Regions from separate parts of the Mesorhizobium sp. WSM3868 genome, predicted to be linked through region 3. Evidence: predicted binding sites of a transcription regulator. Region 3 holds the regulator's gene; each other region holds the start of a gene.
The links. Region 3 encodes PhoB, which activates phosphate uptake and scavenging genes when phosphate is short. Its sites were predicted from a motif close to TGTCATNNANCTGTCAT; they were not measured.
Positions count from the first base shown of each region.

Region 1: the regulator PhoB is predicted to act here: its motif matches at 3,932-3,948, upstream of CK221_RS21570 (LTA synthase family protein).
Region 2: the regulator PhoB is predicted to act here: its motif matches at 2,106-2,122, upstream of CK221_RS04845 (DUF1045 domain-containing protein).

Region 1 covers NZ_NSGB01000014.1:143,751-151,789, reverse strand. The annotation lists gene rplI (50S ribosomal protein L9) at 60-644, opposite strand; gene rpsR (30S ribosomal protein S18) at 852-1,100, opposite strand; gene rpsF (30S ribosomal protein S6) at 1,100-1,594, opposite strand; gene CK221_RS21570 (LTA synthase family protein) at 1,955-3,901, opposite strand; gene fabD (ACP S-malonyltransferase) at 4,159-5,100, shown strand; gene CK221_RS31270 (hypothetical protein) at 5,183-5,302, shown strand; gene fabG (3-oxoacyl-[acyl-carrier-protein] reductase) at 5,407-6,144, shown strand; gene CK221_RS21550 (acyl carrier protein) at 6,459-6,695, shown strand; gene fabF (beta-ketoacyl-ACP synthase II) at 6,730-7,992, shown strand.
Region 2 covers NZ_NSGB01000002.1:322,135-330,173, forward strand. The annotation lists gene iolE (myo-inosose-2 dehydratase) at 1-909, shown strand, start outside; gene CK221_RS04835 (hypothetical protein) at 973-1,185, shown strand; gene iolB (5-deoxy-glucuronate isomerase) at 1,199-2,011, shown strand; gene CK221_RS04845 (DUF1045 domain-containing protein) at 2,162-2,869, shown strand; gene CK221_RS04850 (alpha-D-ribose 1-methylphosphonate 5-triphosphate diphosphatase) at 2,900-4,039, shown strand; gene phnN (phosphonate metabolism protein/1,5-bisphosphokinase (PRPP-forming) PhnN) at 4,036-4,662, shown strand; gene CK221_RS04860 (ABC transporter permease) at 4,794-5,789, opposite strand; gene CK221_RS04865 (sugar ABC transporter ATP-binding protein) at 5,786-7,351, opposite strand; gene CK221_RS04870 (sugar-binding protein) at 7,473-8,039, opposite strand, start outside.
Region 3 covers NZ_NSGB01000007.1:248,374-256,412, reverse strand. The annotation lists gene CK221_RS14435 (sugar ABC transporter permease) at 1-662, opposite strand, end outside; gene xylF (D-xylose ABC transporter substrate-binding protein) at 900-1,940, opposite strand; gene CK221_RS14425 (ROK family transcriptional regulator) at 2,289-3,533, shown strand; gene CK221_RS14420 (LysR family transcriptional regulator) at 3,626-4,570, opposite strand; gene CK221_RS14415 (YciI family protein) at 4,613-4,918, shown strand; gene phoB (phosphate regulon transcriptional regulator PhoB) at 5,053-5,742, opposite strand; gene phoU (phosphate signaling complex protein PhoU) at 5,762-6,466, opposite strand; gene pstB (phosphate ABC transporter ATP-binding protein PstB) at 6,487-7,290, opposite strand; gene pstA (phosphate ABC transporter permease PstA) at 7,287-8,039, opposite strand, start outside.

The DNA.
Region 1 (8,039 bases), on a different contig from region 3:
CGGGCGTTGGTCCAGCCGGCGCTGGACGAGGAGCCGCAGCACGGCTCCTGCCTTGTCGATCAGGCGTTGTCCTCGCCGCCTTCGAATTCGGCGTTCGGATCGAAGAAGTTTTCCGGCCGGGCGTTGTCGTTGATGTCTTCGCCATAGATGGCTTCGGCCGTCGTCAGCGTCTCGCCCTTGGCCTGGCGCTCCGCCTCATCGGCCGAACGGGCGACGTTGAGCGTCACCGTGACCTCGACTTCAGGATGCAGCGCGATCGCCACGTTGGAGAGGCCGATGGTCTTGATCGGCTGGTTGAGCTCGATCTGGTTGCGGCTGACGGAGAAGCCCTCGGCGGTCAGCAGTTCGGCGATGTCGCGGGTCGACACCGAGCCGTAGAGCTGGCCGGTCTCGCCTGCCGAGCGCACGACGATGAAGCTCTTGCCGTCGAGCTTCTCGGCGATCTGCGCAGCCTCCGACTTGCGCTCGAGGTTGCGGGCTTCGAGCTGGGCGCGCTGGCCCTCGAACTTCTTCTTGTTGGCTTCGTTGGCGCGCAGCGCCTTGCCCTGCGGCAGCAGGAAGTTGCGGGCGAACCCATCCTTGACCTTAACCGTTTCGCCCATCTGGCCGAGGCGGGAAATGCGCTCGAGGAGAATGACTTCCATGGTTTCGTTCCTTTGGTTGGCGCCATCGCGGATGACGGCGGATTCTTTGGGAACAGGTCAGGAAGCAAATGGCGTCTTCGCCGGTGTCGCTGTCCTGCCTGTTTTGGCAGTTAGAGGTTTATGGCCTCAACTCGGGATTTGAGCCTGCCCGTTGCGGCGCCCGTCGCCGTGGGCCGAAGCGGGCGGCAAGCCGCCCGCATCAATAGCTTAGCGAACCACGTAGGGCAGCAGGCCGAGGAAGCGGGCGCGCTTGATCGCCTTGGCGAGCTCGCGCTGCTTCTTCTGGCTGACGGCGGTGATGCGCGACGGCACGATCTTGCCGCGCTCGGAAATGTAGCGCTGCAGCAGACGCACGTCCTTGTAGTCGATCTTCGGAGCGTTGGCGCCGGAGAACGGGCAGGTCTTGCGGCGGCGATGGAACGGACGCCGGGTCGGGATCTGGTTGATGTCGACCATTATTCTGCACCCCCTTCAACGTTTTCGCGCGGGCGGCGCGGACCACGGTCGCCGCCATCACGGTCGCCGAACGAGCGCGGGCCACGGTCGCCGCGGTCGCGGTCGCCGAACGAACGCGGGCCACGGTCGCCACGGTCGCGGTCGCCGAAGCCGCCGCGCTCGGAGCGCTCTTCGCGCTTCTGCATCATCGCTGAGGGGCCTTCCTCATGCGCCTCGACCTTGATGGTGAGGAAGCGCAGCACGTCTTCCGACAGGCCCATCTGGCGCTCCATTTCGTTGAGCGCGGCTGGCGGGCAGTTGATGTCCATCAGCGTGTAGTAAGCCTTCCGGTTCTTCTTGACCCGGTAGGTGAGGGACTTCAGTCCCCAGTTCTCGATCCGGCCGACCGATCCGCCATTGGCGGCGATGACGCCCTTGTACTGTTCGACAAGCGCATCAACCTGCTGCTGCGACAGGTCCTGCCGGGCAAGAAACACATGTTCGTAAAGAGCCATTATGTTTTTCTGCCTTTCTTCGTTTCTCTCACCGGCCCTCGCGGCTAAGCCTCTGCAACTTGTCTGACCCGGTCGCAAAGGCGCGCGGGGAAGAAAGGAGCATCACGAGACGGTCGAGAGCGGAGACACGGGAGGCCCAAAGCGCTTCTGGCTTCATGACGTGGCCCTCTAAGGCCACGGCCCTCCGTTCAGCCCCCAGCAAGGACCGGCAGATTGCCGGCGTCTATACAGCAATTCGTGAGGAAGGCAAGGGCGGGAGAGAGGGCCGGCGGCTCCGCAGTGTCGCAGGCCTGGCGGCGCTTGTGGGAATTGGCTGACCCGCCGGCCGCAGGTCGGCCATTTCGTCGGAAGGCGATCCACTCAGCTCATATGCGCGACGAGCGGGACTACCGTCTCGGGGAAGAAGTCGGGCGCGACCCGGCGCTTGCCGAACATCATGTCGTACTGGATCAGCCGGAAATCGTTGATCTTCGGATCGATCTTCTTCTGCCGCGCCCAGTCGGGCGTCGCCTCGCCGGAGGGCGACAGCAAAAGGTTGCGGTCAACCACCCGGTAGTGCTCGCGCAGCGCGCCGAGGAAGCCGGTGTAATAGGGGTGGGTGATCCCGGCCGTAGTCAGGATATGATAGGGCAGGAAGGCGGGGCTCACCGAGCCCAGATTCTCGACCGGACCGGAGCGGTTCGACCAGATGATCAGCGGCGTGTCGTGATGCTCGAGCGCCGCCTCGGGCGTCCGCTCCTTGCGCGGCGCGACATTGTCCTTGAGGAAGCCGGTCTCGACATACACCGGGCCGAGCGGCGGCAAGTGGTCGCCGAAGAAGGCGATGATGGTCGGTCGCTCGCGCTTCTTCGCCCAGTCGATCAGGCGCTGCAGGCCGCGATCGGCGTCGGCCGAGCCTTCGGCGTAGGAGAGCAGCGATTCCCGCGCCCAGGTGCTGATCGGCGCGTCGACGCTGTGGGTCGGATTGTAATAGCGGTAGGGCTCGTAAGGCCCGTGGTTCTGCAGGCTGACCGCGAACAGGAATACCGGCTCGTCGCTGGCATCGGCCTCGCGCATGATCTCGTCGGTCATGGCCGCGTCGGAGGCCAGCGGCCCGCGCTTCTCCATCGGCGGCAGCGTCTCTTCCGAGCGGAAGTCGCTGAAGCCGAAATCGGCGTAGACGGCGCCCCGGTTCCAGAACCAGTTGGTGCCCGGGTGGATGGCGCGCGCCCTATAGCCTTCGCTCTTCAGGAAAGTCGCCAGCGACGGCGTCGGCGTGCGCACATATTGCTGATAGGGAATCGAGCCCGCCGGCAGGAAGGCGTTGGAGAAGCCGGTCAGCGCCTCGAACTCGATATTGGCGGTCATGCCGCCGAATTCCGGCGAGAACATCGAGCCCGAGCGCAGCGCGCGCACCGTCGGGATCGGATCGGGCTTGATGCTGACGCCGGGAAGCTCCGTCGGATCCCAGAAGGATTCGCTCATCACCACGATGATATCGGGCTTCTGGTCGGGCACCGAGGCGGCAACCCCGGGACGCGCGATCGCATCCATCGTCTTCTCGGAATAGCCGGGCGGGGCCGAGACATGCGCCATCGGCACGTTGAGCGCGAAGGCGAGGGCGAAGCCGTTGGAGGCATAGTTCTCCTTCTGGTCCCACATGATCGGGATGATCTGCAGCCTGTCGCGCGTCCACGAGAAGGTGGCGTAGTCCATGATCGAGACGAAGAAGGCGAGCAGCGGCACGGCAAGCGTCAAGCGCGCCAGCCGTCCCTTGCGGCTGAGGATCGGCACACGCCGGCGCCAGAGCCGCCAGCCATAGACGAGCAGCGCGAGGCTGGCGACGATCGCCGCCGCAAGCAGCACTGCCGTCCAGGGGCGCTCGCGCACCAGAAGCGGCATCAGCGCCATGATCTGGCGGGCATAGAGGAAATCGGTCGGGTAGAGCGGATCGCCAAGATAGTGCGATTTCTGGTGACCGACAAAGGCCAATGCCAATGTCACCGGCGCGACGATCATCAGGCTTTGATGGCTGCGGCCGAGTATGGCGTCGAGCCCGATCAGCACCAGCGAAAAGACGATGATGGTGGTCCAGCCGGGCTTGAAGGGCTGCAGGAAGAAGTCGACTGTGCCGAAGAAGTCGCCGCGCACAATCCATTCGATGGCGAACACCAGAAGGGCGGAGGCAAGCAGCGTCGCCAGGCCGTAGCGGACAATCGGCCATCTGCGCCCCGGCAGATAGCCGGTGGACGGATCGTCTTCCAAAAATTGCGGCGCGGGTTTGGCCGCGCCTTTCCTGATCCTAGCCACTTTGCTTCCCCGGCCCATGTCACGCGTCTTCCACTCGCGTCACGCCACTGTCATCGAAATGTCACACAAAGCTAGCGCCTGTGGCGGAAATAAGAAGAGCCAGCAAACGATTCGTGAGCGGTTTTCATCAGGTGTGATCGCCAAAAAGCCTTTCAGAACAGGGAACTCGGCCGTTGTCCCGGCTGGAACAGCCGCTGAACTGGCGCTTGCGGGCTTGACTTGGCCGTCCGCCTTGCGCCAGAGGCAGGGAAAAACCAGCTGCTGGAGACGCTAACATGGCCGTCGCATTCACCTTTCCGGGACAGGGCAGTCAGGCCATCGGAATGGGCAAGGACCTCGCCGATGCCTTTCCCGAGGCGCGCCATGTCTTCGAGGAAGTCGATGAGGCGCTCGGCGAGAAACTGTCGAAGCTGATCTGGGAGGGGCCGGAAGAAACCCTGACGCTGACGGCCAATGCCCAGCCGGCGCTCATGGCGGTGTCGCTGGCGGCCGTAAGGGCGCTGGAATCCCGCGGTTTTTCGTTGAAGGACAAGGTGGCTTATGTCGCCGGCCATTCGCTTGGCGAATATTCGGCGCTTGCCGCAGCCGGCTTCGTTTCGGTGGCCGATGCCGCGCGGCTGTTGCGCACCCGCGGCAACGCCATGCAGGCGGCGGTGCCGGCGGGCGAGGGCGCCATGGCCGCCATCATCGGGCTGGAGCAGGCCGATGTCGAAGCCGCCTGCGCCGAAGCGGCACAAGGCTCGGTCTGTCAGATCGCCAACGACAATGGCGGTGGCCAACTGGTGATTTCCGGCGCCAAGGCGGCCGTCGAACTGGCGGCGAAGCTGTGCACCGAACGGGGTGCCAAGCGGGCGCTGATGCTGCAGGTCTCGGCACCTTTTCACTCGGCATTGATGACGCCAGCCGCCGATATCATGCGCGAGGCGCTGGGCGGAGTCGCGAAAAGCGCGCCGGTGGTTCCCATCGTCTCAAATGTTTCGGTCACGCCGACCAGCGACCCGGATGAGATTGCCCGCCGCTTGGTCGAGCAGGTCGTCGCCCGCGTGCGCTGGCGCGAGACGGTGGAATGGTTCGGCGCCAAAGGTGTCGCGACGCTCTACGAGGTTGGCGCCGGCAAGGTGCTGTCGGGCTTGGCGCGACGCATCAACCGCGATATCGCGACCGGCGCCATCGGCACGGCCGCGGACGTCGAGGCGGCGCTGGCAACTTTAGGATAAACGGGAAACTCTTGCTGGCAGGTGCGGCATTCCTACTTCCATCCGTCTTTCTCCCGAAGTCGAGCATCGCCTCGACGATCTCGTGGCGATGACTGATCGAAGCAAAGCCGAATACCTGCGTGACTTCGTTGAACGTGGACTCGAAGATCTCGAGGACTATTACTGGGCTGCGGAAGTGCTGGAGCGGATCCAGGCTTGGTGAAGAATCGGTCGTGAGCGCCGAGAACTTCTGATATGGCCTGGACAACATGACAAATGCGGAACGAGGGTCGCTCGCGGGGCGTCCGGAAGAATGAGGTTGAAGCAATGTTCGAACTGACCGGCCGTAAGGCGCTCGTCACCGGTGCATCGGGAGGCATCGGCGAGGCGATTGCCAGGGTGCTGCACAGCCAGGGCGCGATCGTCGGCCTGCACGGCACCCGCGTCGAGAAGCTGGAAACGCTGGCCGGCGAGCTCGGCGACCGCGTAAAGCTCTTCCCGGCGGATCTGACCAACCGCGACGCGGTCAAGGCGCTCGGCCAGAAGGCGGAGGCCGATCTCGAAGGCGTCGACATCCTGGTCAACAATGCCGGCATCACCAAGGATGGCCTGTTCGTGCGCATGTCGGACGCCGACTGGGATTCCGTGCTCGAGGTGAACCTGACCGCCGTGTTCCGTCTCACTCGTGAACTCACCCATCCGATGATGCGCCGCCGCCATGGCCGCATCATCAACATCACCTCGGTGGTCGGCGTCACCGGCAATCCCGGCCAGACCAATTACTGCGCCTCCAAGGCCGGCATGATCGGCTTTTCCAAGTCGCTAGCGCAGGAGATCGCCACCCGCAACATCACCGTCAACTGCGTCGCCCCGGGCTTCATCGAATCGGCCATGACCGACAAGCTCAACGACAAGCAGAAAGAAACCATCATGGCGGCGATTCCGACGCGGCGGATGGGCACCAGCGCTGAGGTTGCCTCGGCGGTCGCCTATCTCGCGTCCAACGAGGCGGCTTATGTCACCGGCCAGACCATCCACGTGAATGGCGGCATGGCGATGATCTAGGGTATTTGAGATTCAGGTGATGCCGGCCTGCAAACGGCGGCTTCCTGCGCTTCCGCTCCGGCCCTCGAAAGCCGCCATTTTCGGCTCGGCTTGAGCTGAATCTCACACACCTGGGCGACCGAGCCCCGGGCGCCTGTGAAAACAGCCATTTCGGCTTGGACGCCCGCTGTTTTTCGTGTAATGCGGCCGGCAACCCGGCGGTTCGGGCAAAAACCGGTCCTGTGGCGTTGCGTTTCCCACAAGACCATCTTTCAGCTTGATTAGCGGCATTCCGCCCGCTAACGAAGACAACACAACGTAAGACGAGGCCCCAAATGAGTGACACCGCAGAGCGCGTCAAGAAGATCGTCATCGAGCATCTCGGCGTCGATGCCGACAAAGTGACGGAGCAGGCGAGCTTCATCGACGATCTGGGCGCGGACAGCCTCGATACGGTCGAACTCGTGATGGCGTTCGAAGAAGAGTTCGGCGTCGAGATTCCAGACGACGCCGCCGAGACCATCCTGACTGTAGGCGATGCCGTGAAGTATATCGATAAGGCCTCGGCCTGAAGCTTTCCGCGGGTATCGCCGGGGAGGACCTGCGATGAGGCGAGTCGTCGTCACGGGCCTTGGCCTGCTTTCGCCGTTCGGCATGGGTGTCGAGCACAGCTGGAAGGAACTGCTTTCCGGCCGCAGCGCCGCCTGCCGCATCACCGAATTCGAGGTGGACGACCTTGCCTGCAAGATCGCCCACGTCATTCCGCGCGGCGACGGCTCGAACGGCACCTTCAATCCCGAGGCCGTGCTCGAGCCGAAGGAACTGCGCAAGATCGGCGACTTCATCCTCTACGGCATCGCGGCGGCCGACGAGGCGCTGGCCGATTCCGGCTGGAAGCCCGAGACGCATGAGGACCAGTGCGCCACCGGCGTGCTGATCGGTTCGGGCATCGGCGGCATCGACGGCATCGCCGAGAACGCGATGATCCTGAAGGAGCGCGGCCCGCGCCGCATCAGCCCGTTCTTCATCCCCGGACAGATCATCAACCTGGTCTCCGGCCAGGTTTCCATCCGGCACGGGCTGAAAGGCCCGAACCATGCTGTCGTCACCGCCTGTTCGACGGGCGCGCACGCCATCGGCGATGCCGCGCGTCTGATCATCTGGGGCGATGCCGACGTCATGGTGGCCGGCGGCGCCGAAGCGCCGATCACCCGGCTTTCGATGGCAGGTTTCGCCGCGTGCCGCGCGCTCTCCACCGAGCGCAACGATGCGCCCGAGATCGCTTCGCGCCCCTATGACCGCGACCGCGACGGCTTCGTCATGGGCGAGGGCGCCGGCGTCGTCGTCCTGGAGGAGCTCGAGCACGCCAAGGCGCGCGGCGCCAAGATCTATGCCGAGGTCACCGGCTACGGCCTGACCGGCGATGCCTATCACATCACCGCCCCGGCCGAGGACGGCGACGGCGCCTTCCGCTGCATGACGGCGGCGCTGAATCGGGCGAAGCTCTCGCCCGCCGACATCGACTACATCAATGCGCACGGTACCTCGACCATGGCCGACACGATCGAGCTCGGCGCCGTGGAGCGGCTGGTCGGCAATGCCGCTTCCAAGATCTCGATGTCGTCCACCAAGTCGTCGATCGGTCATCTGCTGGGCGCTGCGGGCGCCGCGGAAGCGATCTTCTCGATCCTCGCCATCCGCGACAACATTGCCCCCGCCACCATCAACCTCGACAATCCGGAACGCGAGACGGCGATCGATCTCGTGCCGAACAAGCCGCGCCAGCGCCAGATCGATGTGGCGCTGTCGAACTCCTTCGGCTTCGGCGGCACCAACGCCTCGCTCGTCTTCCAACGTTACGATGGCTGAACATTCAGCATACCGGCAGGTCCGCCGCCTGCCGTCATTTTTGCCAA
Region 2 (8,039 bases), on a different contig from region 3:
GCCAAACTGGGCATGTCTCCCATCGCGTGGTGGAACGACGATCTCATGGAATTGAGCGATGATGTGTCGCTGGAGGAGTGTTTGCGCCAGTCGCGCTCGGCCGGCTTCACCGGCATGGAGATGGGCCGCCGCTTCCCCAACGATCCGAAGGTGATGCTGCCGATCCTGAAAGAGGCCGACGTCACGCTCTGCGGCGGCTGGTTCTCCGGCACGCTGGTCGATGAGGACATGTCGAAGAACAAGGATCGCATCCAGCCGATGATCGACTTGTTCAAGGCGGTCAACGCGCCTTGCATCGTCTATGGCGAGGTCGGCCGCTCCATCCAGGGCGACCGCTCCAAGCCTCTTGCCACCAAGCCACGGCTTTCCGGCGACGAGATGAAGGCCTATGGCCGACGCGTCACCGAATTCGGCGAATGGTGCGCCGACCAGGGTATGCCGCTTTCCTACCATCATCACATGGCGGCCGTGGTCGAGACCGAGCCGGAACTCGATTCCTTCATGCATCATTCCGGCGAGGGCATCCCGCTGCTGCTCGATGCCGGCCATCTCGCCTTCGCCGGCGGCGATGTGTTGCGCGCCATCGACAACCACCACAAGCGCATCAACCACGTCCATGTGAAGGACGTGCGCATGAACGTGATCGACGGGCTCGACCGCACGAAGCAGTCCTTCCTCGATGCCGTCGCGCTCGGCGCCTTCACCGTGCCCGGCGACGGCTCGCTCGATTTCGGCGCGATCGTCCAGCGCTTCGCCGACTACGGCTATGAAGGCTGGTTCGTGGTCGAGGCCGAGCAGGATCCGAAAAAGAACCCGCCGCTGAGGATGGCTGAGGTCGGCCACAAGGAGCTGATGCGGGTGATGACGGCCGCCGGTTATACGGTGGAGACGCAGGGCTTCCCGGCGTAAACGGTGGATTCGTCCGGCCGCTCGGTCTATCTGATGCGTTTGGACAAGTCCCGGATTGGCGCGATGAAAGACTATGAGCACCCCTTCTTCCGACCGCTGTGGCGGCGCATTGCCGTCGTTGCCGTCTGCCTAATCTGGTCGGTGATCGAATTCGCCTCCGGCACGCCGTTCTGGGGTGTAATCGCGCTCGGCTTCGCCGGTTACGCGGTGTGGCAGTTCTTCTACCTCTACAAGCCGGCCGAGGAGCCCAAGCCTCCGGCCGAGCCGAAGGAATGATCCAGGAGACAAAATGTCGAAACTGCTCGTCAAGGCCGACAAGGGCCACGGCCACGTCGCCCACGTCACCCCGCAAAGCGCGGGCTGGACTTACGTGGGTTTCGATCTCCACCGCTTGCGGCCGGGCGAGACGGCCGCCGGCAAGACGGGCGAGCGCGAGGTCTGCCTGGTGTTCGTCACCGGCAAGGGCCAGGCTGCGGCCGGCGGCAAGGATCTCGGCCTGCTCGGCGAGCGCATGTCGCCCTTCGAAGGCAAGCCCTGGTCGGTCTATGTGCCGCAAGGCTCCGACTGGGCAGTGACCGCCGACACCGAGCTGGAGCTTGCCGTCTGCTCGGCGCCCGGTCTTGGCGGCAGCCTGCCCGCTCGCGTCATTGCGCCCGACGATCTCGGTCAGGAAGTGCGCGGCAAGGGCACCAACACCCGCTACGTCACCAACATCCTGCCCGAGGGCAAGCCGGCCGACTCGCTGCTGGTGGTCGAGGTCATCACGCCCGGCGGCCATACCTCCAGCTATCCGCCGCACAAACACGACCAGGACAATCTGCCGGCCGAGTCCTATCTCGAGGAGACCTATTATCACCGCCTCAACCCGCCGCAGGGTTTCGCCTTCCAGCGCGTCTACACCGACGCCGACAGAAATGGCGTGCGCGACCTGGACGAGGCGATGGCGATCGAGGACGGCGATGTCGTGCTGGTGCCCAAAGGCTACCACCCGTGTGCGGCCTGCCACGGCTATGATCTCTATTATCTCAACGTCATGGCCGGCCCGAAGCGGACATGGAAATTCCACAACGCCGCCGAGCATGAGTGGCTGATGAAGGCGTGAGATTTTTCATAGCCCTCAACCTGTTGGTCCAGTTCGGGAAAATCGTCGGCTAAGGACCGCCGGAGCCTGGGTTGCCTTCGAAAACCCATGAAAGCTTCGTCAATCCGTCATGGAAATCACCTATGGCAGCGGGTCTGACGAGGATTTTCGATGCGCTATGCCATTTACTTTACCCCGAGGCAGGATGAGCCGCTGGCGCGGATCGCCGCCAACTGGCTGGGGCGCGACCCGTTCGGCGCGCCGACTCGGCCGGTTGAGGGTGTGGGTGCCCTGTCGGCGGCGGAAGTTGCCTTCCACACCGCCTCGGCTCGGCGCTACGGCTTCCACGCGACGCTGAAGGCGCCGTTCCGGCTGGCGCCCAGCGAATCGGAAGCCTCGCTGCGGGCGGCGCTCGACGATTTCGCCGAGGTCACGCCGCCAGTCGTCATCCCGCGTTTGGTCGTCGGCCAGATCGACGGCTTTTTCGCGCTGGTGCCGGAAAGTCCTTTCGAGCCGCTCAACAGTTTCGCCGGCGAGGTCGTGCGCGCTTTCGACCGCTTCCGCGCGCCGCTGACCGAGGCCGAGATCGAGCGCCGCAGTCCAGACTCGCTGAAGCCGGATGAGTTCCGCAACCTCTGCCAGTGGGGTTATCCCTACGTCTTCGAGACATTCCGCTTCCACATGACGCTCTCCGGACGCGTCGGGCCACAGGAAAGCCCGCGCCTTCGCGCTGCAATCGACAGCCTGTTCGCGGATGTGCTGCAGCGTCCGGTGCCGGTGGATACGCTGACGCTGTTCGTCGAAACCGAACCGGGCGCGCCCTTCATGGTGCTCTCGCACCACGTGCTTGGACGCCGCCCGGCCAGAAAAACCGCCTGATGTCCGCCCGCCTGAGATAGGACTGCTGAAATGACCGCCGAGACCGTTTTGAACAATGCCCGCATCGTGCTGCCCGACGAGATCGTCGCGGGCTCGCTGCTGCTGCGCGATGGGCTGATCGCCGCGATCGAGCCGGGTGCGGCCCGCACCGGCGAGGACATGGGCGGCGACTACATCATCCCAGGTCTCGTCGAACTGCACACCGATCACCTCGAAGGCCATTACGCGCCGCGTCCGAAAGTGCGCTGGAACCCGATCGCCGCCGTGCTCGCCCACGATGCGCAGGTGGCGACCGCCGGCATCACCACGGTGCTCGACGCCTTGCGTGTCGGCATGGACGAGGATGCCGACCTGAAGTCCGACGACGTGCGCAAGCTCGCCGATGCGATCGAGGACAGCGTGCGCCAGGATCGGCTCAGGGCCGACCACTTCATCCATCTGCGCTGCGAGGTCTCGGCGCCGGATTGCCTCGAGGCCTTCGCCAATTTCGAGACCGACCACAGGGTGAAGCTCGCCTCGCTGATGGACCATGCGCCGGGCCAGCGCCAGTTCGTCGATCTCGAGACCTACGCCTATTATTACCAGCGCAAGCTGAAGCTCACCGACCGCGACTTCCAGAAATTCTGCGAGAAGCGTATGGCGGAATCGGCCAAGAATTCCGGGCCGAACCGCGTCTTCATTTCCGCCGCCTGCCGCGAGCGCGGCATCGTGCTTGCCAGCCACGACGATGCGACAGCCGGCCATGTCGACGAGGCGGTGGAGCAGGGCGTGCGCGTTGCCGAATTCCCGACCACCGAGGAGGCGGCGAGGGCCTCGAAGGCGGCAGGCCTCGGAGTGCTGATGGGCGCGCCCAACGTCATGCGCGGCTCCTCGCATTCGGGCAATGTGTCGGCGCGCTCGCTTGCCGGCGACGGTTTGCTCGACATCCTGTCGTCCGACTATATCCCCTTCAGCCTGATTCAGTCCGCCTTCTTCCTCGGCGATGTCGTGGAAGGCATTTCGCTGCCGCAGGCGGTCGCCATGGTCTCAAAGAACCCGGCGGAAGCGGTCGGCCTTAGCGATCGCGGTGTCATCGAGCCCGGCCGGCGCGCCGACCTCGTGCGCGTGCGCGTCGACCAGCATGTGCCGGTCGTGCGCAACGTCTGGCGTCAGGGCAGGCGCGTCGCATGATGGTTTCTGCGCTGATCGAACGAGAGCTCACCGAGACCCTTCCGATCCGCAACGGCGTCTTCGTCGCGGTGGTCGGGCCGAGCGGCGCCGGCAAGGACACGGTGATCGGCTACGCCAGGGCGCATTTTGCCGGCGAGACGCGGCTGGAGTTCGTCCGCCGCGTCATCACCCGTCCGAGCGACTCCGCCAGCGAGGACCACGATACGCTGGCCGACGCCGCCTTCGCCGAGGCGGAAGCGGACGGCGCCTTCGCCATCTGCTGGGACGCGCATGGCCTGCGCTATGGCCTGCCGGCCGATGTCGATTGGGCGATCGCCAATGGTCATGTCGCGGTGGCCAACGTCTCCCGTGCCGTCATCCCGGCGCTGCGTGAGCGCTATGCCAACCTGGCGGTGGTCGAGATCACCGCTGCGCCGGAGATCCTCGCCGAGCGGCTGGCGGCGCGCGGCCGTGAATCGCGCGGCGAAGTGCTGGCGCGTCTGGCGCGCAGCACCAGCGTGACGCTTTCCGGACCGGACGTCACCTCCATCGACAACAGCGGCGCCAGGGAGATCGCCGGCGAGCGCTTCGCCGACGTGCTGCGCAAGGCGATGGCGTTCTCGGACCTTTCGGACATGATCTGACGGGGTGATGCCGGCTTGCGAGTGGGAGGTTGAGCCGAGACTTGTTGATGTCGGCGCCAACGTCCAAAAAATGTGTGCAGCACGCGAAGTTGAAATTTGCGCCGCTGCCTGCCGAGATCGGACGAGGGAAGCTACTCCGCCGGCGCGCCGGCGACATTCCGGCGCGACGCCTCCATCATCCGGCGCCGGGCGCGGAACACGCCCCACTGCTGGTCGACCAGCACGCCGATCAGGATGACGCCGCCCATCACCGCGAAGTTCAGGGAGGACGGGATGCCGAGCAGATTGACGAGGTTTTGCAGTTCCTGCAGCAGCACGGTGCCGAGGATGACGCCTACCAGCGAGCCCTCGCCGCCGCGCAGCGAGAAGCCGCCAAGCACCGCCGCGGCGATGGCGTAGAGCTCATAGAACTGGCCGTGACTCGCCGGCGAGATCGAGCGCGTGTACATGGCGAAGTAGATCGCCGACAGCGCCGTCAGCACACCGCAGATCACGTATGCCGCGATCACCACGCGCCCGGTGCGAATGCCCGAATACTTCGCCGCTTCCTCATTCTTGCCGATGGCATAGAGATAGCGCCCGAACACCGAGCGGTGCAGCACCACCCACATGACGATGGCGATCACGATCAGCGCGATGAAGGAATTCGGCAACCCGCCGGAGCGGCCGGCGGTCAGGAATTCGAGATCCGGGAAATTCTGGCCGAAAGCGAAGCCCGCCGTGCCGTCGGCGGTGTAGAAACGGGCGACGCCGCGGTAGATCAGCAGGCCGCAAAGCGTCACCACGAAAGGCTGCATCTTGAGCCGCGTGATCAGCCAGCCATGCACGAAGCCGATGATGGCGCCGAGCACGATGATCAGCACGAAGGCCAACGGCCAGTCCATCTCGCGCACGGCGATGAAGTCGATGAACAGCGTGCCGAGCAGCGCGATCAGCGAACCGACCGAAAGCTCGATGCCGCCGGTGATAATGACGAAGGCCTGGCCGATCGAAAGGATGCCGAACAGCGCGACCAGGTTTGAGGTGTTGGCGAGATTGATCGTCGACAGGAAGCGCGGATTTATAGCCGTGACCACCGCGCCGACCACCAGGATCAGGACCAGCAGGCCGAGGTCTTTCTTGCTCATTGCGCTCCTCCCGCGGCTTGCGCCAGCTTCGGCTTCTTGCCCACCGCCAGCAACAGCACGTTCTCCTGGCTGAAATCGTCCCGGTCGAGAATGCCGGAGATCTGCCCCTCATGCATGACCGCGATGCGGTCCGAGACGCCGATCACCTCTTCCATGTCGCTGGAGATCATCAGCACCGCGACGCCGGCATCGGCCAGCGCCCGCATCAGCGCGTAGATCTCGGCCTTGGCGCCGATATCGATGCCGCGTGTCGGCTCGTCGAGGATCATCACCTTGGGGTTCATCGCCAGCCATTTGGCCAGAACCACCTTCTGCTGGTTGCCGCCGGACAGCGTGCCGGTGCGGGTCAGGACCGACGGCGCCTTGATGCCGAGATCCTTCTTCTGCTTCTCGGCGGTGGCGAGCTCCGCGCTGGTCGACACCAGCGAGCGCTTCGCATGCGCCGGCAGATTGGGCAGCGAAATGTTTTGCGCGATCGAGAGGTCGAGCAGGATGCCGGTCAGCTTGCGGTCTTCGGGCACCAGGAAGATGCCGCTCGCCACCGCATCGGCGGCCGATCCGACATTGAGCGCCTTGCCGTCCAGCGCGACACTGCCGCCGAGCCGCTCGTCGATGCCGAACAGGACGCGCGCGAGCTCCGTGCGGCCGGAGCCGACCAGGCCGGCAAGCCCGAGGATTTCGCCGCGCCGAAGCTCCAGGTCGACCGGGTGATCGGGATAGGCGCTGGTGCGCACCGCTGTTGCCGAGAGCGCGACGCCGCCCGGCGCGCGCCCCGCCTCCGCTGCTTTCTCGCGCTGCTTAAGCATGCGCCCGATCATCAGCTTGACCATCTGGTCGTGATTGATGTCGCTCTTCGGCAGCGTGCCGGCCAGCATGCCGTCGCGCAGCACCACGACGCGGTCGGCGACGCGCTCGACCTCGTGCAGGCGGTGCGAGATGAAGATGACGCTGATGCCTTCCGCCCGCAGCCCCTTGATCACGTCGAGCAGCTTTTCGGTCTCGGCGATCGGCAGGCTGGAGGTCGGCTCGTCGAGGATCACCAGCCGCGCCTTGATCGACAGCGCCTTGGCGATCTCGACCATCTGCTGCTGCGCCAGCGACAGCGAGGCGACCGGCGCGTCGGCCGAGAAATTGGCGCCGACGCGTTTCAGGAGCGGCGCCACCATCTCGCGCAGTTTGGCGCGGTCGACCAGCTTCAGCGGCCCGGCCTTGAGCGGCTCGCGGCCGAAGAAGATGTTGGCGGCGACGTCGAGGTTTTCGAACAGGTTGAGCTCCTGATGCACGAAGGCGATGCCGGAGCCGATGCTGGCTTCCACGGTCAAGCCGTCATGCGCGACGCCGTCGACGGTGACGGTGCCGCTGTCCGGCCGCGTCACACCGCCGAGGATCTTCATCAATGTCGATTTGCCGGCGCCGTTCTCGCCGACCAGGCCGATCACCTCGCCCGGCCTGACCTGCATCGAGAAGCCGTCCAGCGCCACGACGCCGGGATAGGTCTTGCGCACGGCCTCGAGGCTCAGGAACGGAGCGGATTGGACGATGGATGGGTCGGAATAATTCATCACGCCATTGTTCATCGCGCTTATCGGCAGCCGGTAGACTGCAGACTGACGGGCCGCATGCGGCCCGTCAATACGGACGCCGGCTCAAGGCGAAGCTTGAGCCGGCGCAACTGTGCATCGATTACTTGCCGGCCATCGCCTTCAGGTTTGCGGCATAGGCGTCGACATCGTCCTTGCCGATGATCTTGGTCGGCACGATGATCAAGCCGTTGGCCGGAATGCCCGACTTGTCGCCCTTGAGGTAGGCGGCCATCAGCTTCATGCCCTGATAGGCCCATTCGAAGGGCTGCTGCACCACGGTCGCGGCAACCGTGCCTTCCTTGACGCCGCCCAGCGTGATCGGATCGTCGTCGAAGCCGACGACGGTGATCTGGCCGAGCTTGCCGGCGTCGCGCAGCGCCTCATAGATGCGCGGCGTATTGTAGGAGTAGAAGCCGACCATGCAGGTGATGTCGGGGCTGGCGACCAGCGCGTCCTCGACATTCTTCTTGGCCCGCGCCTGGTCGATGTCGTCGCCGCGCACGTCCACCAGCTCGATCTTGCTGCCGGCAAGCCCCTCCTTCATGCCCTCGATGCGCTCCTTGGCATTGTCGGCGCCGAGCAGGCCGACGAAGCCCAGGCACTTGCCGCCGTTCGGCATCGCCTTCTTGGCGATCTCGGCCGCCTGCTTGCCGGCATCGACGTTGGA
Region 3 (8,039 bases):
CCGACGATCCAGCTCCATTTGGCGCCGATCGAGCCGGCTGGTCCGCCGCCCATCAGCTGGAAGGTGGCGTCGAGCGGCGCCACCGTCTGGCCGCTGGTGACCCACCAGGCAGCACCGCGCCAGACCAGCAGCCCGCCAAGCGTCACGATGAAGGCCGGCACTTCGAGATAGGCGATGACGAAGCCCTGGAAGGCGCCGATCAGCAGGCCGAGCGCCAGGCCGATCAACAGCGCCAGCACCCAGATCCAGGGATTGCCAAGCTCGAGCCCAACCATTCGCACCAGGAAATGCACTTGGGCAAAGCCCATCACCATGCCGATCAAACCCTCGGCGGATCCGACGGAGAGGTCGATGTTGCGCATGACGATGACCAGCACCATGCCGGAAGCCATGATGGCCACGGCCGAGGTCTGCACCGACAGGTTCCACAGGTTGCGCGGCGTCAGGAACGTTCGGCTGTCGAAATCGAGCGGATTGACGCCGAGCCGCAGGCTCGAGATGACATGCAGGCCGATCCAGATGATCAGCAGCGCACCGACCATGCCGAGCATGCGGGTGTCGAGCTCGGTCGCCTTGAGGAAGCGCCCGACGGTGCTCAGTTCGGAAGCCCGCGCGCGATCCGCCGCCGGGTTTGCCGGCGTATCAGAGGTCGTGTCGGTCATGATCTCCTCCCACCGGCTTGCCGTCTGGCGCGGATGCCGGACCACGATGCTAGAGCAATTCCAGGAAAAAGTGCGTAGCCGCCTGGAATTGCGCGGAAACAAACGGCTGGAGCAGTTCGGCGATCCTGCCGGACAGTGAACTGCCCCAATGGTCTCCGGCTTCAGTACGCCCGAAAGCCTTTGGAGAAACGCCGCGGCCGTTGGGCCGCGGCGCTGCGTTTGAACCTGACGGCCAGCTTAGTTGCAGACCGCGACGCTGCCGGCGGCAACGCCCGCGCAGACTTCATCCTTCTTGATCCAACCCGCGTCGATGACGAGGTTGAGATTATCCTTGGTGATTGCGACCGGGGTCAGGAACAGCGACTTGACGGTGTTGCCGCCAGGCGTCGTGAAGTCCTTGGCGCCCGCGATGTCGGTCATCTTCTTGCCGTTGGCGAGCTGCGAGGCGATCTCGGCGGCGTGCTTGCCGAGCTCGCGCGCGTCCTTCCACACCGACACCGTCTGGGTGCCGAGCGCGATGCGGTTGAGCGCGGCATGGTCGCCGTCCTGGCCCGAGACCGGAACGGTGCCGGCCAGCCCTTGCGCCGTCAGCGCCGCGACGACGCCGCCGGCGGTGCCGTCATTGGCCGCCACCACCGCGTCGACCTTGTTGTCGTTGGCGGTCAGGAACTGCTCCATGTTCTTCTGCGCGTTGGCGGGCAGCCAGCCGTCGGTATAGGCCTCGCCGACATTCTTGATCTTGCCGCTGTCGATGGCTTCCTTCAGCACTTCCATCGAGCCGGAGAACAGGAAATCGGCATTCGGGTCGGCGCCCGAGCCCTTGATGAAGACGTAGTTGCCCTCGGGCTTGGCCTTGAACACCTCGCGGGCCTGCATGCGGCCGACTTCCTTGTTGTCGAAGGTCAGATAAAACACGTCCTTGTTCTCGATCAGGCGGTCGTAGCCGACGACCGGAATGCCTTCGTCGAGTGCCTTCTGCACCGCCGGCCCGATCGCGGAGGCGTCCTGCGCCAGGATGATCAACGCATTCGCGCCCTGCGAGATCAGGCTTTCGACGTCGGTCAGCTGCTTGCCTGGATTGGACTGTGCGTCGGCGGATATGTACTTGTCGCCGGCGGCCTCGATCGCCTTCTTCATCGCCGCTTCGTCGGTCTTCCAGCGCTCTTCCTGGAAATTGGACCACGAAACGCCGATCACCTTGTCCTTCGCCTGCGCGACCGACGCCAACGTCAACGACATGGCGACGCCCGCCAGAATGGCGGCTGCGAATCTCTTCATGATATCCTCCCAGCGCCCCTCGCGGCGCGACCCAGATTGGCCCGAAGACCATGCAGAGGCTTTTTTTCGAGCCTCGAAAAAATACTGATCCAAGGCAAAGGCGCTGTCAACTGCAATTCTGACGGTTTTTGAGGTGCCGCGTACTTTTTTTCGAGACCCGCAATAAATAATGACAGTGCCGACCGCTTCTGCCACTATCGGGGAACAGTTCGGAGGAGGCGCAGCCCGCGTCCACCGAAACTTGTAAAAACCGGGACGGTTCGGGTGCCGGCGTCCGGGTGAATCGATCTGGCGCGTCGCCGGGTCCTGTGCATGATCGAGAGGCCGCGCTGACTGGGAGGAGAAAAAATGTCGGTCGGAATCCGCCACGACGATCTGCGCCGGCGCAACCGCGCCATGGTGCTCTCGGCCGTGCGCCGGGCCGGCCAGCCGTCGCGCACGGAAATCGCCGCGACCACCGGGCTCAGCCATTCGACCATTTCGGCGATCTCTTCCGACCTGATCCAGGAAGGCATCCTGGCCGAGAGCAAGCCGAGCGAGACCGCGTCTCTGAAGCGCGGCCGGCCACAGGTGGGCCTCGCGCTCAAGCCTGAGGCGGCAGCGGTGGTAACGGTGGTGCTGTCGCTCAATTTCCTCTCGGTCGCCGTTATCGATTATGCGGGCCAGGTCATCGCCGAGGAGCAGCGCCGCCTCGATACGCTCACCATGCCGCGCGACGAGCTGATCGGCGAATGCTTGGCGATCGTGCGGCGCCGGCTGGACGATCCGGACCTCGACGTCGGCAGCGTCGCCCGCATCGCCATGGGCATCCAGGGCATCACCGATTCCCATGCCCGCGCCATGCTATGGTCGCCGATCACGCCGCTGACCGATATTCCCTTCGCCGACATCCTGGAAAAGGAATTCGGCATTCCGGCCACCATGGAAAACGACTGCAACATGATGGCGGTGGCGCTGCAGTGGCGCGATCCCGACCGCTATCGCGACAATTTCATCGCCATCCTGCTCTCGCACGGCATCGGCATGGGCCTGGTGCTGAAGGGCGAGCTGTTCACCGGCACGCATTCTTCCGGCGGCGAGTTCGGCCACATGATCCATCGTCCGGGCGGCGCGCTTTGCCGTTGCGGACGCCGCGGCTGCGTCGAGGCCTATGCCGGCAACTACGCCATCTGGCGCAGCGCCATGAAGATGAGCGAGGACGCCGAGCCGGTCGATGTCGGCGACGCCGACATGCGGGCGCTCGCCGCCAAGGCGCGCGAGACGGATGGCCCGGAGCGCGAGGCCTATCGCCGGGCCGGGGAGGCGCTGGGCTTCGGCCTTGGCAGCCTGTTCGCGCTGATCGACCCAGCGCCGGTCGCCATGGTCGGCGTCAGCGCCGCCGCCTTCGACCTGATCGAGCCGGCGCTGCGCGAGGCGATCGGCCAGACCGCCGGAGGCCAGCATTCAAACTCGATCTCCTTCGATACCGAGCCGAACGAATTGCCGTTGATCCGCGAAGGCTGCGCCGTGCGCGCGCTGACCTTCGTCGACCAGGAGATTTTCGCCCCGGGCGTGCAGGCAAGAGCGGGCGCTGTCAGCAAGAGCGTGGCCTAAATGCCTGGACTGAGCGCATATCCTAAAATTTGACCCGTTTCGTGTCGCGACCCGGCGCGAAACTGCCCCGACAATCGGATTTTTGCGACCAGTCACCGTTCGTTCGCCAGCAGGCACGCGGCTTCCAGCTTCTGGATCGAGGTCTCTATCCAGGCAATGACCACAGCCACGCGAGCGAGGTGGCGCAAATCAGGATGAGTAAGCAACCAGATCTCTCGCTCCGGAAATGCAGCTTCATCGAAGCTGACGCGCCTAATGCCCAATACATGATCTGCTACGATACACGGCAGCAGAGAGCGGCCACACCCGGCCTGAACGGCTTGAAGAATGGCTTCGGCATCGTTGACGGCCACCGCTGAGAGGCCGCCGTCCTTCTCGGCCATTTTAGCGATCCATCGGGCTTGGGGCAGGTGCGCCATTCCGTCTTCGTACGCTACCCAGGGAAGCTTGGCGATTTCGACCTGAACGTCGGTTCCCGCATAGGCCGCGTAACTCAATGTCCCGATGCGTCTCGAAAGCACCCTGTTGCCGGTTTCGTCGCCGGGTCTTGCCAGCCGAATGGCGATGTCCGCTTCGCGCCGGCTGAGGCTCAAATCACGCGACTCCGCGATCAGCTCAACGCGCAGCCGCGGATGTCGCGCGGTCAATTCAGCCGCTGCGGGCACCAGGATCCTGTTGATCAGGATGGGCACGGCCGTCACGCGCACTGTTCCGCTCGCGGCGGCGTCCACTCCTTCCGTTGCTGCTTTCAAGCCGCCGATCTCTGCCTCAACGGCCTCGGCGCGCTTCACCGCCACCTCCCCGGCTTCGGTCAAGCACATGTCGCCGTCAGCGCCGCGCTCGAACAGGCGCACACCAAGAGCTATCTCGGCCACCCGCAAGCGACGGGCGACGGTCGTCGGATCAACACCCAACTGCCGGGCGGCCGCGGCGCGTGAACCTCCACGCGCGACAGCGAGGACATATCGAAGGTCGTTCCAATCCAACGCCTGCATTTTTGCAGCATAGGTCGGCAATAGTTCGGTGTGAAGCGGCAATACTACTGCTGTAAGATCCCGCATCAATGCAGGAGAGAGTCAATGACGCTTTTCGCCGTTCTGCTTGAAGATGAGGTCAGCCGCGCCGAAGATGTTCGCCGACAATACATGCCGGCGATCGAATTTCTCGGTCGCAATGCCTCGGCCATCAGGGCGGCAGGACCGCTGCGACGTGCCGACGGCGCGCCAGCCGGAGGCCTATGGCTGGTGGAGGCCGCTGATCACGAACAGGTCGAAAATCTGGTGCGAGAAGATCCGTTCTGGCCGACCGGCCTGCGTCTTTCCGTGCGTGTGCTTGCCTGGCGCCAGGTCTTTGCCGACGGCATGCGCGTCGGAGCGAAAGGATAACATGGAGCCTCTTGAGCTTGAACCCAGATCCCTCCCGCTGCTCGGGGGTGGGCCAGTTCCGAGGGAGAGTTTCGCTCTCTTCCGGTGCGTTGTCGCGCGCAAGCTTGGTCCCGCCTCATCGGGCGGAAGGGTCTCTAGTCTTCCCTGATCGCGTAGCCCGCCCCGCGAATGGTGCGGATCACATCGGGCATGCGGCCGTTGTTGACCGCCTTGCGCAGGCGGCCGACATGCACGTCCACGGTGCGCTCGTCGATATAGATCGTCTCGCCCCAGACATTGTCGAGCAGCTGGCTGCGCGAGAACACCCGGCCGGGATGCCGCATCATAAATTCGAGCAGTCGGAACTCGGTCGGGCCGAGCCGGATCTCGCTCTTCTTGCGATAGACGCGATGCGATTCGCGATCGAGCACGATATCGCCGACCTTGAGCACGCTGGACAGCACCTCCGGCTTGGCGCGGCGCAGCAGCGCCTTGACCCTGGCCATGAATTCCGGCGTCGAGAACGGCTTGACCAGATAGTCGTCGGCGCCGGTCGAGAGGCCGCGCACCCTGTCGCTTTCCTCGCCGCGCGCGGTCAGCATGATGATCGGCAGGCGTTCGGTCTCGGGTCGCATCCTGAGCCGGCGGCAGAGCTCGATGCCGGAAACCGCCGGCACCATCCAGTCGAGCACGAGCAGGTCGGGCACATTCTCCTGCAGGCGGATCTCGGCCTCGTCGCCGCGGGTCACCACCTCGACCTGATAGCCCTCGGATTCGAGGTTGTAGCGGAGCAGCACCCCCAGCGGCTCCTCGTCCTCCACCACCATGATGCGTGGCGCGATCATATAGCAGGCACCTTCGCTGTCAGGCCGCCGGCGCCGACATCGCCGTCTCGTCCTGCTTAGGACGATTCGCGGGCAATTGCGTGCCGGTCAGCACATAGTAGGCGTTCTCGGCGATGTTGGTGACGTGGTCGCCTATGCGCTCCAGATTCTTGGCGCAGAACAACAGATGCGTGCAAGCCGTGATGTTGCGCGGATCCTCCATCATGTAGGTCAGGAGCTCGCGGAAGACGGAGGTGTATTTGACGTCGATGCGCTCGTCGTCGTTGCGGAGCTTGGCGAGCGCCGTGGCGTCGCCGGCCGTGTATTCCTCGATCACGCCCTGCACTTGGATCAGCACCAGCTGCGCCATCGAATCGATGGAGTGCGAAAGGTCGCGCGGCGCGGCGCTGATGCCGACCGAGCCGACGCGCTTAGCGATGTTCTTGGCAAGGTCGCCGATGCGCTCGAGATCGCCGGCCATCCGGATGGCGCCAACGACGCTGCGCAGGTCGTCGGCCATCGGCTGGCGTTTGGCGATCAGCGTGATGGCGCGATCGTCGAGCTCGCGTTGGCGCGCGTCCATGATGGCATCGTCGGAGACCACGCGCTGCGCCAGCGCGTTGTCGGAATTCAGCAGAGCCTTGGTCGACGCGCCGACCATCGAGCCGGCAAGATCGCCCATGTCGCGGATGAGCTGGCTGATCTGCCTCAGATCCTCGTCGAAGGAAGCGACCGTATGGGCCATAGTTATGTCCTCGTATGAACTCAGCCGAAGCGGCCGGTGATGTAGTCCTGCGTGCGCTTCTCGCGGGGCGAGGTGAAAATCTTTTCGGTCCGGTCGAATTCGATCAGCTCGCCGAGATACATGAACGCCGTCTGCCGCGAGACGCGCGCCGCCTGCTGCATGTTGTGGGTGACGATCACGATCGTGTAGTCGGCCTGCAGCTCGTCGATCAGCTCCTCGATCTTGGCGGTCGACAGCGGATCGAGCGCCGATGCCGGCTCGTCGAGCAGGATGACCTCCGGCTTCACCGCCACGGTGCGCGCGATGCAGAGCCGCTGCTGCTGGCCGCCCGAAAGGCTCTGGCCACTGGCGTTGAGCTTGTCCTTGACCTCGTTCCACAGCGCGGCGCGCTTCAGCGCCTGTTCGACGCGATTGTCCATCTCGGCCTTGCTGATCTTTTCATACAACCTGACGCCGAAGGCGATGTTCTCGTAGATCGACATCGGGAACGGCGTCGGCTTCTGGAACACCATGCCAATCTTGGTCCTGAGCAGGTTGAGGTCCTGCGAGCGGTCGAGGATGTTCTTGCCGTCGAGCAGCACCTGGCCTTCGGCGCTCTGCTTCGGGTAGAGCTCGTAGATGCGGTTGAGCACGCGCAGCAGCGTCGACTTTCCGCAGCCCGAAGGTCCGATGAAGGCGGTGACGCTGCGCTCGGGCAGCGACAGGTTGATGTCCTTCAGCGCCTTCGACTGGCCATAGTAGAAGTTGAGGTTCTTGACTTCGATCTTGGCCTTCTCGGCGGTCGTCTCGGCTACGTTCAGGTCGGTGGACAACATCGGTTTCATCTGTCCTCTCTGCGTCCGGTAAGGCTGCGGGCGAAGATGCTCAGCCCGAGAACCGTCAGGGTGATTATCAGTGCGCCCGTCCAGGCCAGTTGCTGCCATTCCTCATAAGGGCTCAGCGCAAACTGGAAGATGGTCACCGGCAGGCTGGCCATCGGCGCGTTGAGATTGCTCGACCAGAACTGGTTGTTGAGCGCTGTGAAGAGCAGCGGCGCCGTCTCGCCCGAAATGCGGGCGATCGCCAGCAATATGCCGGTGACGATGCCGGACAGTGCGGCGCGATAGGCGACCGAGCGGATCACCACCCAGCGCGGCGCGCCGATGGCGGTGCCAGCCTCGCGCAGCGCGTTGGGCACAAGGTTCAGCATGTCCTCGGTGGTGCGCACGACAACGGGGATCACCAGGATCGACAGCGCCACCGCGCCGGCGATCGCCGAGAAATGACCCATCGGCCGCACCATCAGCTCGTAGACGAACAGGCCGACGATGATCGACGGCGCCGACAACAGGATGTCGTTGATGAAGCGCACCACTGTCGTGAGGCGCGAGAAGCGCCCGTACTCGGCCATATAGGTTCCGGCGAGCACGCCGATCGGCGTGCCGACGACGATGCCGATGACGGTCATCACGATGCTGCCGTAGATGGCGTTGAGCAGGCCGCCGGCGTCGCCGGGCGGCGGTGTCATTTGCGTGAACACCGAAAGCGAGAGCCCCGAGAGTCCCTTATAGAGAAGGGCGCCGAGGATCAGCGC